Regions from separate parts of the Streptomyces rubradiris genome, predicted to be linked through region 4. Evidence: riboswitches for the same ligand, from Rfam matches in the RefSeq annotation. Region 4 holds a riboswitch; each other region holds the start of a gene.
The links. Region 4 has a riboswitch for cobalamin ahead of metE (5-methyltetrahydropteroyltriglutamate--homocysteine S-methyltransferase). Riboswitches for the same ligand answer to the same signal wherever they lie in the genome.
Positions count from the first base shown of each region.

Region 1: another riboswitch for cobalamin. It lies ahead of Srubr_RS06795 (cobalamin biosynthesis protein); the one in region 4 lies ahead of metE (5-methyltetrahydropteroyltriglutamate--homocysteine S-methyltransferase).
Region 2: another riboswitch for cobalamin. It lies ahead of nicT (Nickel transporter NicT); the one in region 4 lies ahead of metE (5-methyltetrahydropteroyltriglutamate--homocysteine S-methyltransferase).
Region 3: another riboswitch for cobalamin. It lies ahead of Srubr_RS25430 (ribonucleoside-diphosphate reductase subunit alpha); the one in region 4 lies ahead of metE (5-methyltetrahydropteroyltriglutamate--homocysteine S-methyltransferase).

Region 1 is NZ_BNEA01000001.1:1,456,130-1,459,608, reverse strand. Features, by position in the region: gene Srubr_RS06800 (cobyric acid synthase) at 1-795, opposite strand, end outside; gene Srubr_RS06795 (cobalamin biosynthesis protein) at 792-1,736, opposite strand; cobalamin riboswitch at 1,835-1,977, opposite strand; gene Srubr_RS06790 (hypothetical protein) at 2,136-2,357, opposite strand; gene Srubr_RS06785 (inorganic phosphate transporter) at 2,392-3,479, opposite strand, start outside.
Region 2 is NZ_BNEA01000015.1:3,977,385-3,980,863, reverse strand. Features, by position in the region: gene Srubr_RS30810 (glycoside hydrolase family 13 protein) at 1-764, opposite strand, end outside; gene Srubr_RS30805 (ArsR/SmtB family transcription factor) at 843-1,193, opposite strand; cobalamin riboswitch at 1,272-1,455, shown strand; gene nicT (Nickel transporter NicT) at 1,485-2,567, shown strand; gene Srubr_RS30795 (bile acid:sodium symporter family protein) at 2,464-3,479, opposite strand, start outside.
Region 3 is NZ_BNEA01000015.1:2,788,404-2,791,882, forward strand. Features, by position in the region: gene mctP (monocarboxylate uptake permease MctP) at 1-671, shown strand, start outside; gene Srubr_RS25425 (GNAT family N-acetyltransferase) at 873-1,379, shown strand; cobalamin riboswitch at 1,432-1,556, shown strand; gene Srubr_RS25430 (ribonucleoside-diphosphate reductase subunit alpha) at 1,679-3,479, shown strand, end outside.
Region 4 is NZ_BNEA01000015.1:830,158-833,636, reverse strand. Features, by position in the region: gene Srubr_RS16950 (ABC transporter ATP-binding protein) at 1-694, opposite strand, end outside; cobalamin riboswitch at 1,060-1,291, shown strand; gene metE (5-methyltetrahydropteroyltriglutamate--homocysteine S-methyltransferase) at 1,434-3,479, shown strand, end outside.

The sequences.
Region 1 (3,479 bases), on a different contig from region 4:
CACGGCGACGCGGAGCACGTCCTCGCCGACCGGGGGAGTGACGGCGGACTCCCGTACGGTGCCCCGCAGGGAGACGCGCAGTCCGTCCTCCTCGTCGATGCCGAGCCCGTGCCGGAAGGGCAGCACGCCGTAGGTCCGCCGCCCGGTGAGGCCGTGCAGCATCTCCAGGCCGGGTTCGAGCAGGCCGACGTCGCCGCGGAACTTGTTCACCAGGAATCCGGCGACGAGTTCCTGGTCCTCGGGGGAGAGCAGGGCGACCGTGCCGAAGAAGGACGCGAAGACGCCCCCGCGGTCGATGTCACCCACCACCAGCACCGGCAGCCGCGCGCCCCGCGCGATGCCCATGTTGACGATGTCGGTCCGCCGCAGGTTGATCTCGGCCGGGCTGCCCGCCCCCTCGCAGATCACCGCGTCATACGTGCCCCGCAGTTCGGCCAGGCAGTCCAGCACCGTGCCCAGCAGCCGCTGCTGGCGCCCGCCGTGGTAGCCGCGCGCGCTCAGCTCGCCCACCGGCTTGCCGAGCAGCACGACCTGGCTGCTCTGCTCGCCGCCGGGCTTGAGCAGCACCGGGTTCATCAGCGCGGTCGGCTCGATCCGGCAGGCCTGGGCCTGCATGGCCTGGGCGCGGCCGATCTCCGCGCCCTCCCGGGTCACGAACGAGTTCAGGGACATGTTCTGCGCCTTGAACGGCGCCACCTTCACGCCCTGGCGCGCCAGCCACCGGCAGATCCCGGCGGTCACGACGCTCTTGCCGGCGTCCGAGGTGGTGCCAGCCACGAGGAGACCACCGTTCACTTCCCACGTCCTTTCAGCAGTGCGCGCGCGGCGAGCGTGGTGCCGAGGGCGAGCAGGCCGACGCGGCGGGAGAGCCGTACCGCCCGGTCGATGTCGGTGACCCGGACCGGCCGTCCGCTGCCGCCGTTGAGTACGGGCCGGTGTTCGACCCGGCCGCCGTAGGAGAGCGTTCCGCCGAGCCGGACGCCGAGGGCGCCCGCGAAGGCGGCCTCCACGGGACCGGCGTTGGGGCTCGGGTGCTTGCGGGCGTCGGCCTTCCAGGCGCGCAGGGCGCCGCGCGGGTCGGGTCCGGCGACGGTGGCGAGTAGGGCGGTGAGCCGGGCGCCGGGCCAGCCGGCGACGTCGTCGAGGCGGGCGGAGGCCCAGCCGTAGCGGCGGTGCCGGGGCGACTTGTGACCCACCATCGCGTCCAGGGTGTTGACGGCCCGGAACCCGAGCAGCCCCGGCACCCCGGCCACGGCTCCCCACACCAGGGCGCCCACCACGGCGTCGGAGGTGTTCTCGGCGACCGACTCGACCACGGCCCGGGCCATCCCGTCGGCGTCCAGCGCCTGCGGGTCCCGGCCGCACAGGTGGGGCAGCCGGGCGCGGGCGGCCTCGGTGTCCCCGGCGGCCAGGGCGCGCCCGATCGCCTGGGCCTCGCGGGCGAGCGAGGTGCCGCCGACGACGGCCCAGGTGGCGGCGGCGGTCAGCGCGACGGAGGCGGTACCGGAGGGGCGTACGGCGCGTGCGGCCAGCGCCCCGAGCGCGACGGCGCCACCGGCGCATACGGCGGTGTGCACGGCGCCCCAGCCCCGGTGGTCGTGCCACAAGGCGCCTTCCACGGCCGTGGCCGCGCGGCCGAACGCGGCGACCGGGTGCCCGCGGCGGGGATCGCCGAGGAGCAGATCGCCGAGGACGCCGGCGGCGGCACCGTACGCGTATGTGCGGTCGGCACCCATCGGCTCAGCCGGCCGTGGGCACAGGGGCGTTCCTGGTACGGGTCCTTCGGCAGCCGAGCATGGCGATTCGTGTCCTCACTCAGGGTGTCCACGCCCTGGTTCGACGGATTCCGGCGGCGAGAGTTCCTGGCTCCCGGGGAGTTCTTCCCCGGTGACAGTGGCGGGACCGCGCCGGATTCGCACCGGCTTCCTCTGCTGCCGCCGTACATGGCCTGGGCAGTCCACCACGTGCCCGGAAGGGCCGTCAACTTGCCTTTGACCTGGGATGCCCGACTGTGCTGAGGCCCACATCGCCGGGGCGCCGGGCGGGTCTTCGGGGCCGCCGGGACATGCGTCCGCCCCGCCGGGTCCGGCGGGTGGGCCGGTCGGCGGGGCGGAGGCGGGATCGGGGGCCTGCGGTCAGGCCACGATCAGGTAGATGCCGTAGGCCACGGCCGCCGCGCAGGCGGCGAAGCAGGCGTAGGCGCCGGTGACGGCGAGCGCGGCGGAGCCGCCCTGGGCCGTGGTCCGCTCGCGGCGGGACAGTCCGTTGATGCCGAGGGTGAACAGGGCCACCAGGCCCACCGTGAACACGACGCTGACGCCCAGCACGGAGCCGAGGGCCGCCCAGTCGATCTTCATGCGGATTGCTTCCTTCAGTAACCGTGCGGGCGGGTCAGACCGTGGCGGCCGGCGGGGCGGCGGGGGCCGGTTCGGCGGCCGGGGCGGGGATCGTGGCCGTCAGGCCGGCGGTCCTCAGGTCGGCGGTGGCCGGGGCCGTCAGGCTGTCGGCGAGCGGCCCGGCGGGCGGCGGGGTGACCGCGGCGATGGCGGTGGTGACGACACCGGCCGGCTCGCCGGTCTCCTCGACCACGTTGGTGTGGTCCACGACCTCGCGGCGGGAGATCTTCCAGATGGCGGCGCTCGCGGCGACCAGGAAGACGGCGACGGCGGCGGTGCCCCAGTCACCGAGGTCGGTGACGGACTCGGCGCCCGCGCCGACCAGCGCGGCGGCCGGCAGGGTGAGCACCCAGGCGACGGCCATGCGGGTCGCGGTGGACCAGCGGACCACGCCGCCCTTGCGGCCGAGGCCCGCGCCCATCACCGAGCCGGAGACGACGTGGGTGGTGGAGAGGGAGAAGCCGAGGTGGGAGGAGGCCAGGATGGCGGTCGCGGCGCCGGTCTGGGCGGCGAAGCCCTGGCGCGGCTCCAGGTCGGTCAGGCCCTTGCCCATGGTGCGGATGATGCGCCAGCCGCCGATGTAGGTGCCGAGCGCGATGGCCAGGCCGGCGGAGAGGATCACCCAGGTGGGAGGGTTGGCGCCGGGGGCGAGGGAGCCGCCCGCGATCAGCGCGAGGGTGATGATGCCCATCGTCTTCTGGGCGTCATTGGTGCCGTGCGCGAGCGAGACCAGGCCGGCGGAGGCGATCTGGCCGACGCGGTAGCCCTTGCGGGTCGCCTCGGTGTCGCCGGTGCCGCCGACGCGGTAGGAGAGCCGGGTGGCCAGGAACGAGGCGAGGCCCGCCACGACCGGCGCGGCGACGGCGGGGAGCAGCACCTTGGTGACCAGGACGCCGCCGTGGACGCCGTCGAAGCCGGCGGAGGCGACGGTGGCGCCGACCAGGCCGCCCATCAGGGCGTGCGAGGAACTGGACGGCAGGCCCACCAGCCAGGTCAGCAGGTTCCAGAGGATCGCGCCGACCAGGGCGGCGAAGATGACCTCGGGCCGGATGCCGGTCTCGTCGACGAGACCCTTGGAGATCG
Region 2 (3,479 bases), 3.1 Mb from region 4:
ACCTCGTCCCGGTCCCAGTACGGGTGGCTGCCCGGCGGCAGGTGCAGCAGGGCCGCCTCGCCGGCCGTGCCGAGGGTGCCGAGGTCCCGCAGCGGCTCGGTGAGGTCCTTGGCCAGGCCGTGCGCGACGTCCACGCGGAAGCCGTCCACGCCCCGGTCGCACCAGAACCGCAGGGTGGTGCGGAAGTCGGCGCGGACCTCCTCGTTGTCCCAGTTCAGGTCGGGCTGCTCGGGGGCGAACAGGTGCAGGTACCACTCCCCGTCGGCCACCCGCTGCCAGGCGCTGCCGCCGAACACCGACTGCCAGTCGGTGGGCGGCAGTTCCCCGTGCGCGCCGCGTCCCGGCCGGAACACGTACCGCTCGCGGGCGGCCGATCCGGGCCCGGCGCGCAGCGCCTCCCGGAACCAGCGGTGCAGATGGGAGGTGTGGTTGGGGACGATGTCCACGACGACCTTCAGGCCCAGCCGGTGCGCCTCGCCCACCAGGGCGTCGAAGTCGTCCAGCGTGCCCAGGCGTTCGTCGACACCGCGCGGGTCGATGACGTCGTAGCCGCCGTCGGCGAGCTCGGAGGGGTAGAAGGGGCTCAGCCACAGGGCGTCGACGCCGAGCGTGGCGAGGTGCGACAGCCGCTGGGTCAGGCCCCTGAGGTCACCGAGACCGTCACCGTCGGCGTCGGCGAAACTGCGGGGATAGATCTGGTAGATGACGGCCTGGCGCCACCAGTCGGGGTTCCTGGACGAGAGGTCCGGCGGACGGTCTGCCATACGGGCTCCCATGGGACGGACGGCGGTACGGATGGGTATCTGTCCACATTGCCCGAAAGGGAACCTTTTCCGGGGCGATCAGGCGGCGCAGTGCTCCAACAGGCCCCTCACGTCCTCGTCCACCACCCGATAGCGCACCACGCGCCCCTCTTTCTCCCCCGCCACGACCCCGGCCGCGCGCAGCAGCCGCAGGGCCTGCGAGACGGCCGGGTCGTTCATGCCCGTGGCGATCGCCAGGTCCGAGACGGCCAGCGGCCCGGTCCGGTGCAGGGCGAGCAGCAGCGCGAGCCGGTTGGCGTCGGCCAGCAACGAGAAACGGTCGGCCCAGGTGCGCAGACGCCCCGCGTCGCCGATCGCGGCGATCGCCTCGCACACCCGGTGACCGTCGATGGTGCGACGATCGGCCCGGTCGGCAGGAACGAGATGCATGCCCCCATCCTGGCAGGCGGCGATGTGATCTTGCATACCTGCCCGACTGCGCAGCTATGCAGGCAACCGTGTGCCCCTCTACCGTGGGCGGGCCGTGGTGTTCGGGAAGCCGGTGTGAGACCGGAGCGGCCCTCGCCACTGTGATCGGGGAGTTCCCGTTCCGTCCGGCACCCGCCGGGCCACTGGTCGAAAGGCCGGGAAGGCAGGAACGGCGGACGCGTGACCCGTAAGCCAGGAGACCGGCCACGGCAGCTCACGAAGTGATCCACGAGGTGCTGGAGCGTGAACCCGATGGCTGATGCCGCTTCTTTCCGCTGGCGACGCGAGGACACCGTCAAGACGGCGGGGCTGCTGGTGGTGATCCTCGCCCTGCATGTCGTCGCCTTCGGGATTCTCTGTCTGCTGGTCGCCCCGCGGCACTTCGAGGTCGGTTCACAGGTGTTCGGCGTGGGGCTGGGCATCACCGCCTACACCCTCGGCATGCGCCACGCCTTCGACGCCGACCACATCGCGGCGATCGACAACACCACCCGCAAGCTGATGGCCGACGGCAAGCGGCCGGTGTCGGTGGGGTTCTGGTTCGCGCTCGGGCACTCCAGCGTGGTCGTGCTGCTGGCCCTGCTGATCGCGGGCGGCACCTCGCTGGCCGGGAAGGTGATGAACGAGGGCTCCACCACCCACCAGGTGCTCGGGGTGGTCGGTACGACGATCTCCGGGTCCTTCCTCTACCTCATCGCCGCCCTGAACCTGGTCGCCCTGGCGGGCATCCTGAAGGTGTTCCGGGCGATGCGCGCGGGCGGGTACGACGAGACGGAGCTGGAGAGGCACCTGGAAGGCCGCGGGTTCATGAACCGGCTGCTGGGGCGGCTGACGAAGTCCGTGTCCCGGCCGGGGCAGATGTACCCGCTGGGCTTCCTGTTCGGCCTCGGCTTCGACACGGCCACCGAGGTCAGCCTGATGGTGATGGCCGGCTCGGGAGCGGCGGCCGGCCTGCCCTGGTACGCGATCCTGTGCCTGCCGCTGCTGTTCGCCGCCGGGATGAGCCTGTTCGACACCCTCGACGGCACGTTCATGAACTTCGCCTACCAGTGGGCGTTCGCCAACCCCGTCCGCAAGGTCTTCTACAACCTCGCCATCACCGGTCTGTCCATCGCCGTGGCCTTCTTCATCGGCACGATCGAACTGGTCGGCGTGCTGCACGAGAAGGCCGGCCTCAGCGACCCGGTGACCGGCTGGGTGGCCGGGCTGAACCTGGACAGCGTCGGCTATCTCATCGTCGGCCTGTTCGTGGTGGTGTGGGCGGCGGCGCTGGCGTACTGGCGGCTGGCACGGGTGGAGGAGCGCTGGTCGGTGCGGGCGGCGCCGTCCGACTGAGGCGGCGGGCGAGCGCGGCACAGACCACCAGCTGGAGGGTGTGGTAGAGCATCAGCGGCAGGACGGTCATGGCGACCTCGTCCGCGGGGAACAGCACGGAGGCCATCGGCAGCCCGCTGGCCAGGCTCTTGGTCGCCCCGCAGAAGACCGCCGTCACCCGGTCCTCGCGGGGCAGCCGCAGCGCCCGCGCGGAGCGGTCGGCGAGCAGCAGCGCGGCGGCGAGCAGGACCGCGATCAGCACGCCGAGCAGGACCAGGCGGCCGGGGGACACCCGCTGCCAGATGCCGGTGGTCATGCCCCGGCTGAACGCCGCGTAGACGACGAGCAGGATGGAGCCCCGGTCGCAGAGCCCGATCACCTTGCGGTGCCGGCCGAGCCAGCCGGAGATCCACCGCCGCACCGCCTGTCCGGCGGCGAACGGCAGCAGCAATTGGACGGCGATGTCGACGAGTTGACCCGCGCCGATCGGGATTCCGCCGCCCTCGCCGCCGCCGATCAGCGCGACGGCCAGCACCGGGGTGAGCACCACGCCCAGCACCGTGGAGAAGGACGCGGAGCACAGGGCCGCGGCCACGTTGCCGCGGGCCAGGGAGGTGAGGGCGATGGAGGACTGCACGGTGGACGGCAGCACGGCCAGGAAGAGGACACCGGCGGTCAGTTCGGCGCCGAGCCACCCGTCCGGCAGCAGCCGCGCCGCCAGGCCGAGCAGCGGGAAGGCGGCGAACGTCAGGGCGAGCACCGGGAGATGCAGCCGCCAGTGCCGTACGCCGTCCAGCGCGGCCTGCGGGGAGAGCCGGGCGCCGTAGAGGAAGAACAGCAGGCCGATCGCCAGCTTGGTCAGCCACGAGACGGCCTCGGCCGCCGTGTCCTCGGCCGGGACGAGCGCGGCGATCCCGATCGCGCCGAACAGCG
Region 3 (3,479 bases), 2.0 Mb from region 4:
CCAACGGCCAGCTCGCCATCCCGCAGCTGTTCGAGGACATGTTCCCGGACTGGTTCACCGGCGTGGCGTTCGCGGCGATCGGCATCGGCGCCCTGGTCCCGGCCGCGATCATGTCCATCGCGGCGGCCAACCTCTTCACCCGCAACATCTACAAGGACTTCATCAAGCCGAACGCGACGGCCGCGGAGGAGACCAAGGTCTCCAAGCTGGTCTCCCTGCTGGTGAAGGTCGGCGCCCTGGTGTTCGTCCTCACCATGGACAAGACCGTCGCCATCAACTTCCAGCTGCTGGGCGGCATCTGGATCCTGCAGACCTTCCCGGCCCTGGTCGGCGGCCTGTTCACCGGCTGGTTCCACCGTTGGGCGCTGCTGGCCGGCTGGGCGGTCGGCATGGTCTACGGCACGGCCGCCGCCTACGGGGTGGCCTCGCCCACGCAGAAGCACTTCGGCGGCTCCTCGAAGGAGATCCCCGGCATCGGCGAGATCGGTTACATCGGCCTGACGGCGTTCGTGCTGAACGTCCTGGTCACCGTGGTCCTGACGGTCGTCCTGAAGGCCGTGAAGGCCCCCGCGGGCATCGACGAGACCAAGCCGGAGGACTACACGGCGGACTCCGGCGACCCCGATGTCCAGGTGGAGCTTCCGCCGGCCACCGCGGGCAGCGCGCACTGACCCACGCGACATCCGCAGCGGGCCGCCGACAGCAGACGCGTCGGCGGCCCGCTGCCGTCGCCTGTCCGGCCCGCTGCCATACACCGGTCCGGGCGGGTGACGCGCGGCCCTCCCCGGCGGGGCACCCTGTGGAAACCGGCGGGGCACGCACCCTGTGGAAAACTTCGACGCCTTGTCGTACCCGTCCGGCACACTCGGCCCATGGACATCGTCATCCGGCCCGCCGCCCCTCCCGAGTACGCCGTCCTCGGCGAGATCACCGCACAGGCCTACCTCGGAGACGGCCTCCTGGACTTCGGCGAGAGCGACGCGTACCTGGGCGAGCTGAAGGACGTGGCGAAACGCGCCGCCGCCGCCGAGGTCCTCGTCGCCGTCGCGGACGACCGGCCGCTCGGCGGCGTCACCTTCGTCCCGTCCGGTGGCCCCATGGCGGACATAGCCCGCCCCGGCGAGGCGGAGATCCGCATGCTCGCGGTGGACCGCGCGGCCCGCGGCCGGGGCGCCGGCGAGGCGCTCGTCCGGGCCTGTATCGAGCGCGCGAGGGCCACGGAGGGCTGCACGGCCGTCGTCCTGTCCACCCAGCGCACCATGCGCACCGCCCACCGCATCTATGAACGGCTGGGATTCGTCCGCACACCCGAACGGGACTGGAATCCCGTGCCGGAGCTGGACGGCATCACGCTGCTCACCTACGAGTTGACGCTCTGACACCACCGGGACACAACATCTGGGGGTGACACGACAGCCCGGCACAAGATGTATGCTCATGCTCGCTGTCGCCGCAGGGGAATCCGGTGCGAATCCGGAACTGTCCCGCAACGGTGTACTTGTGCGTATCCGCGTACGAGCGTCAGTCCGAGGACCTGCCGACAGCGCACCCGGCCACCCGGCCGGTGTGCCCGACGTCCGGGCCTCGTGGAATGGGCCGGTGGACGCGAGAGCCGTCGCGCGCTCGTGCTGTCCCCTGCCCTCCGCCAGGCCCCGTGCCGAGCGAGGGAGACCCCCACGTGACCATCGCGCCAGCCGACCCGGCTTCGGTCAGCGGACCGGAGACCGACGCTCCCGGTACCGCGCTGCTGCGGACGCTGTCCGAGCTGACGGCCGATCTGCCCGACGCCGACCCCGGGCGGGTCGCCGCCGCCGCGCTGCGCGGCCGGTCCGCGCGGGCCGACGAGGCGGAGCTGCGCGAGCTGGCCACGGAGGCCGCCGCCGGCCTGATCGCCGAGGACCCCGCCTACTCGAAGCTGGCCGCCCGGCTGCTGACCCTCGCGATCCGGGCCGAGGCCGCCTCCCAGGGCGTGACCTCCTTCACCGGGTCGATCACGGTGGGTCATCGCGAGGGCCTGGTCGCCGACCGCACCGCCGAGTTCGTGCGCACCCACGCCGGACGGCTGGACGCGCTGGTGGACTCGGCCGTGGCGGAGGGCGCCGACGACCGCTTCGGCTACTTCGGCCTGCGCACCCTGCACAGCCGCTACCTGCTGCGCCACCCGATCACCCGCAAGGTCATCGAGACGCCCCAGCACTTCATGCTGCGCGTGGCCAGCGGCCTGGCCGAGGACGACACGGCCCGCTCCGTGGACGAGGTCGCCTCGCTCTACGGCCTGATGAGCCGCCTGGACTACCTGCCCTCCTCCCCCACCCTGTTCAACTCCGGCACCCGCCACCCCCAGATGTCGTCCTGCTACCTGCTGGACTCCCCGCTGGACGAGCTGGACTCCATCTACGGCCGCTACCACCAGGTCGCCCGGCTGTCGAAGCACGCCGGCGGCATCGGGCTGTCGTACTCCCGCATCCGCTCGCGCGGTTCGCTGATCCGGGGGACGAACGGGCACTCCAACGGGATCGTGCCGTTCCTGAAGACCCTGGACGCCTCGGTCGCCGCCGTGAACCAGGGCGGCCGGCGCAAGGGCGCCGCCGCCGTCTACCTGGAGACCTGGCACTCCGACATCGAGGAGTTCCTGGAGCTGCGCGACAACACCGGCGAGGACGCCCGCCGCACCCACAACCTCAACCTCGCCCACTGGATCCCCGACGAGTTCATGCGCCGGGTCAACGCCGACGCCCAGTGGTCCCTGTTCTCCCCCGCCGACGTCCCCCACCTCGTCGACCTGTGGGGCGAGGACTTCGACACCGCCTACCGCAAGGCCGAAGCCGCCGGCCTGGCCAAGAAGACCCTCCCCGCCCGGGAACTGTACGGCCGGATGATGCGCACCCTGGCCCAGACCGGCAACGGCTGGATGACCTTCAAGGACGCCGCCAACCGCACCGCCAACCAGACCGCCGAACCCGGCAACGTCATCCACTCCTCCAACCTCTGCACCGAGATCCTGGAGGTCACCAACGACGGCGAGACGGCCGTCTGCAACCTCGGCTCCATCAACCTCGGCGCCTTCGTCCGCGACGGCGACATCGACTGGGACCGCCTGGACGCCACCGTCCGCACCGCCGTCACCTTCCTCGACCGCGTCGTCGACATCAACTACTACCCCACCGAACAGGCCGGGCGTTCCAACGCCAAGTGGCGCCCGGTCGGGCTGGGCGCGATGGGCCTCCAGGACGTCTTCTTCAAGCTGCGGCTGCCGTTCGACTCGGCCGAGGCCAAGGCGCTGTCCACGCGCATCTCCGAGCGGATCATGCTGGCCGCCTACGAGACGTCCGCCGACCTCGCCGAGCGCAACGGCCCCCTGCCCGCCTGGGAGAAGACCCGCACGGCCCGGGGCGTGCTGCACCCCGACCATTACGGTGTCGAGTTCACCTGGCCCGAGCGCTGGGCGGCGCTGCGTGAGCGCATCGCCAGGACGGGCA
Region 4 (3,479 bases):
CCCGCATCGCGCCCCAGCCGCGCGGCGCCGCGATCAGGAGCAGCATCGGCAGCAGCACCGGGTGGAGGATGGTGAGCACACCGGCCGTGGAGAAAAGGGAGATGGTCCCGTTCAAGGCGGCCACGCAGGCGCTGATCATGCGACGGGCGGAACCGGCGCCGTACTGGGCGACGTCGATCAGCCGCCGGAACTCCGGGTCCTCGATGGCCTCCAGCTCGACGGACGCGGCGGCGGCCAGGTACCGCGTCGTGGCGATCCGTTCCACCAACGGCTCCAGCCGGCCCGCCCGCGAGGTGGACCAGCCGGCCAGACCGGAGTTGACCACGGCGGCTCCGGCGGCGGCGAGCAGTCCGGGCAGGATCGCGTGCAGCCGCTGGCCGGGGGTGCCCGAGCCGAGCAGGGCGTGCATCACGGCGTTCACCGCGAGCAGCCCGACCGCCGCTGCGGCACCCTGCCCGACCTCGCTGACGGCGACCGTGAGCAGAGCGCGGCGGTCGGCCTGCCACGCCATCCGCAACGTCGTCCCGACCAGCCTCGGCATGGAGCGCAGAGCCGACATCATCGTCAGGTCGAGCCAGGCACGCTCATGTTCCGACCAGCCCATGTCGTAGCGCAGAGGACCGCCGAAGAGCTCCCGCTCGGCGTCGGAGACCTCCGGCTCGGCCATCCGCACGCGCCCGAAGAACCTCTTCACAGCGCACCTCCCCGCCCGGACCGGCGCGGCACCCGGAGAACCGGCGTGCGCGGCCGTCGCGCCGCGTGATGGAGAGTCGCGCCAGCTGGTGTCCTGGCCGAAGTCGACATGGGTCCCCCTTGCCGGTTGTGTGACAGCTCCTGCGACTCAACGAGCGGGCGGTGGTTTCGAACACACATGTTTCGGTCGTGTCGGGATGCCCGGGAACGATCGGCCGGCACGACTCCCGGAAGGCCCGGGGGAAGCCGCCCGGACACGCGGGTCGTTCGCCAAGCCGCTCCGCAAGGTCTGCCGCCACCTCACCATCACCGGCCTCGCCGCCGTCGCCGTGTCTTCACCGGCTTCACGGCGGGCGCGCCGCTGTATAGGCTGCCTCGTGCAGCTGGTTCGCCCTGCCCGCCAGGCAGGCGCGTCGTAAGAGGGAACCCGGTGGGAATCCGGGACTGCCCCGCAGCGGTGAGCGGGAACGACCGCCGTCATACGCACTGGGCCCGGCAAGCGGGTCTGGGAAGCGACGGCCAGTAGGTGCCTCGTACACGTCGTACGGCACGAGGCGTGCTCGCGAGTCCGAAGACCTGCCACTGCCCGTGCGCGGCCATCGCGTACGGCATCTCGGTGACCTCGAGGGCGGGTCGGCGGCAGGGGCGGGCACCCATGGTGTCCCGCTGCCCTTCGTCATCCCTTCGCGCCCTCGTCCCGTCCCGGGAACCCATGACGAGTGCTCGCGAAGGAGAGTTCCGTGACAGCCGAGTCCGCAGCCGCGGCAGTACAAGCCACCGTGTACGGCTACCCCCGCCAGGGACCGAACCGGGAACTGAAGAAGGCGATCGAGGGCTACTGGCAGGGCCGGGTCACCGCCGATGCCCTCCGGCGCACGGCCGCCGGCCTGCGCCGCTCCACCTGGCGGCACCTGGCCGACGCCGGTCTGGGCGAGGTGCCGACCGGTGACTTCTCGTACTACGACCACGTCCTGGACACCACCGTCATGGTCGGTGCGATCCCCGACCGCCACCGCGCCGCGGTCCAGGAGGACGCCCTGCAAGGCTACTTCGCCATGGCCCGCGGCACCCAGGAGGCGGCGCCGCTGGAGATGACCAAGTGGTTCGACACCAACTACCATTACCTGGTACCCGAGTTGGGGCCGGACACCGTCTTCGCGGCCGACTCCGGCAAGCAGACCGCCGAACTGCGCGAGGCCCTCGCCCTCGGCCACACCCCGCGGCCCGTCCTGGTCGGCCCGGTCACCTACCTGCTGCTGGCCAAGCCCGCCCCCGGCGTCGCGGTGGACTTCCAGCCGCTCACCCTGCTGGACCGGCTGCTGCCCGTGTACGCCGAGGTGCTGGCCGACCTGCGGGCCGCGGGCGCGGAGTGGGTGCAGCTGGACGAGCCCGCCCTGGTCCAGGACCGCACCCCGGCCGAGCTGAACGCCGCCGCCCGCGCCTACCGCGACCTCGGCCGACTCGCCGACCGACCGAAGCTGCTGGTGGCCTCGTACTTCGACCGGCTCGGCGAGGCGCTGCCCGTGCTGGCGAAGGCCCCGGTGGACGGGCTCGCCCTGGACTTCACCGGCCCGGCCGCCGCCAACCTCGACGATCTCGCCGCGGCCGGCGGTCTGCCCGGCAAGCGGCTGGTCGCCGGTGTCGTGGACGGGCGCAACGTCTGGGTCAACGACCTGAAGAACTCGCTGACCACGCTGGCCACCCTCCTCGGCCTCGCCGACCGGGTCGACGTGGCCGCCTCCTGCTCCCTGCTGCACGTCCCGCTCGACGCCGCGGTCGAGCGGGACATCGAGCCGCAGATCCTGCGCTGGCTGGCGTTCGCCCGGCAGAAGACCGCGGAGATCGTCACGCTCTCCCGCGCCCTGGCGCAGGGCGCGGACACGATCGCGGCGGAGCTGGCCGCGAACCGCGCCGATCTGGCCTCCCGCGCGGGCTCGCCCATCACGCACGACCCGGCGGTACGGGCCCGGGCGTCCGCCGTCACCGCCGCCGACACCCGCCGCTCCCAGCCGTACCCGCGACGCTCGGCCGCCCAGCGCGCGCACCTGCGCCTGCCTCTGCTGCCGACGACCACCATCGGCTCCTTCCCCCAGACCGGAGAACTGCGCACCGCCCGCGCCGACGTACGGGCCGGAAGGACCGACGAGGAGACGTACGAGCGGCGCATCGAGGCCGAGATCCGCGAGGTGATCGCCTTCCAGGAGAAGACCGGCCTCGACGTGCTCGTGCACGGCGAGCCCGAACGCAACGACATGGTCCAGTACTTCGCCGAACAGCTCACCGGCTACCTCGCCACCCGGCACGGCTGGGTCCAGTCCTACGGCACCCGCTACGTCCGCCCGCCGATCCTGGCCGGCGACATCTCACGGCCGGAGCCGATGACGGTGCGCTGGACGAGGTACGCCCAGTCCCTCACCGACCGGCCGGTCAAGGGCATGCTCACCGGGCCGGTCACCATGCTCGCGTGGTCCTTCGTCCGCGACGACCAGCCCCTCGCCGAGACCGCCCGCCAGGTCGCCCTCGCCCTGCGCGACGAGGTGAACGACCTGGAAGCGGCGGGCACTTCGGTCATCCAGGTCGACGAGCCCGCCCTGCGCGAGACGCTTCCGCTGCGCGCCGCCGACCGGCCCGCCTACCTGGCCTGGGCCACCGAGGCGTTCCGGCTGACCACGGCCGGCGTGCGACCGGACACACAGATCCACACCCACATGTGCTACGCCGAGTTCGGGGACATCGTCCAGGCCATCGACGACCTCGACGCCGACGTCATCAGCCTGGAAGCGGCC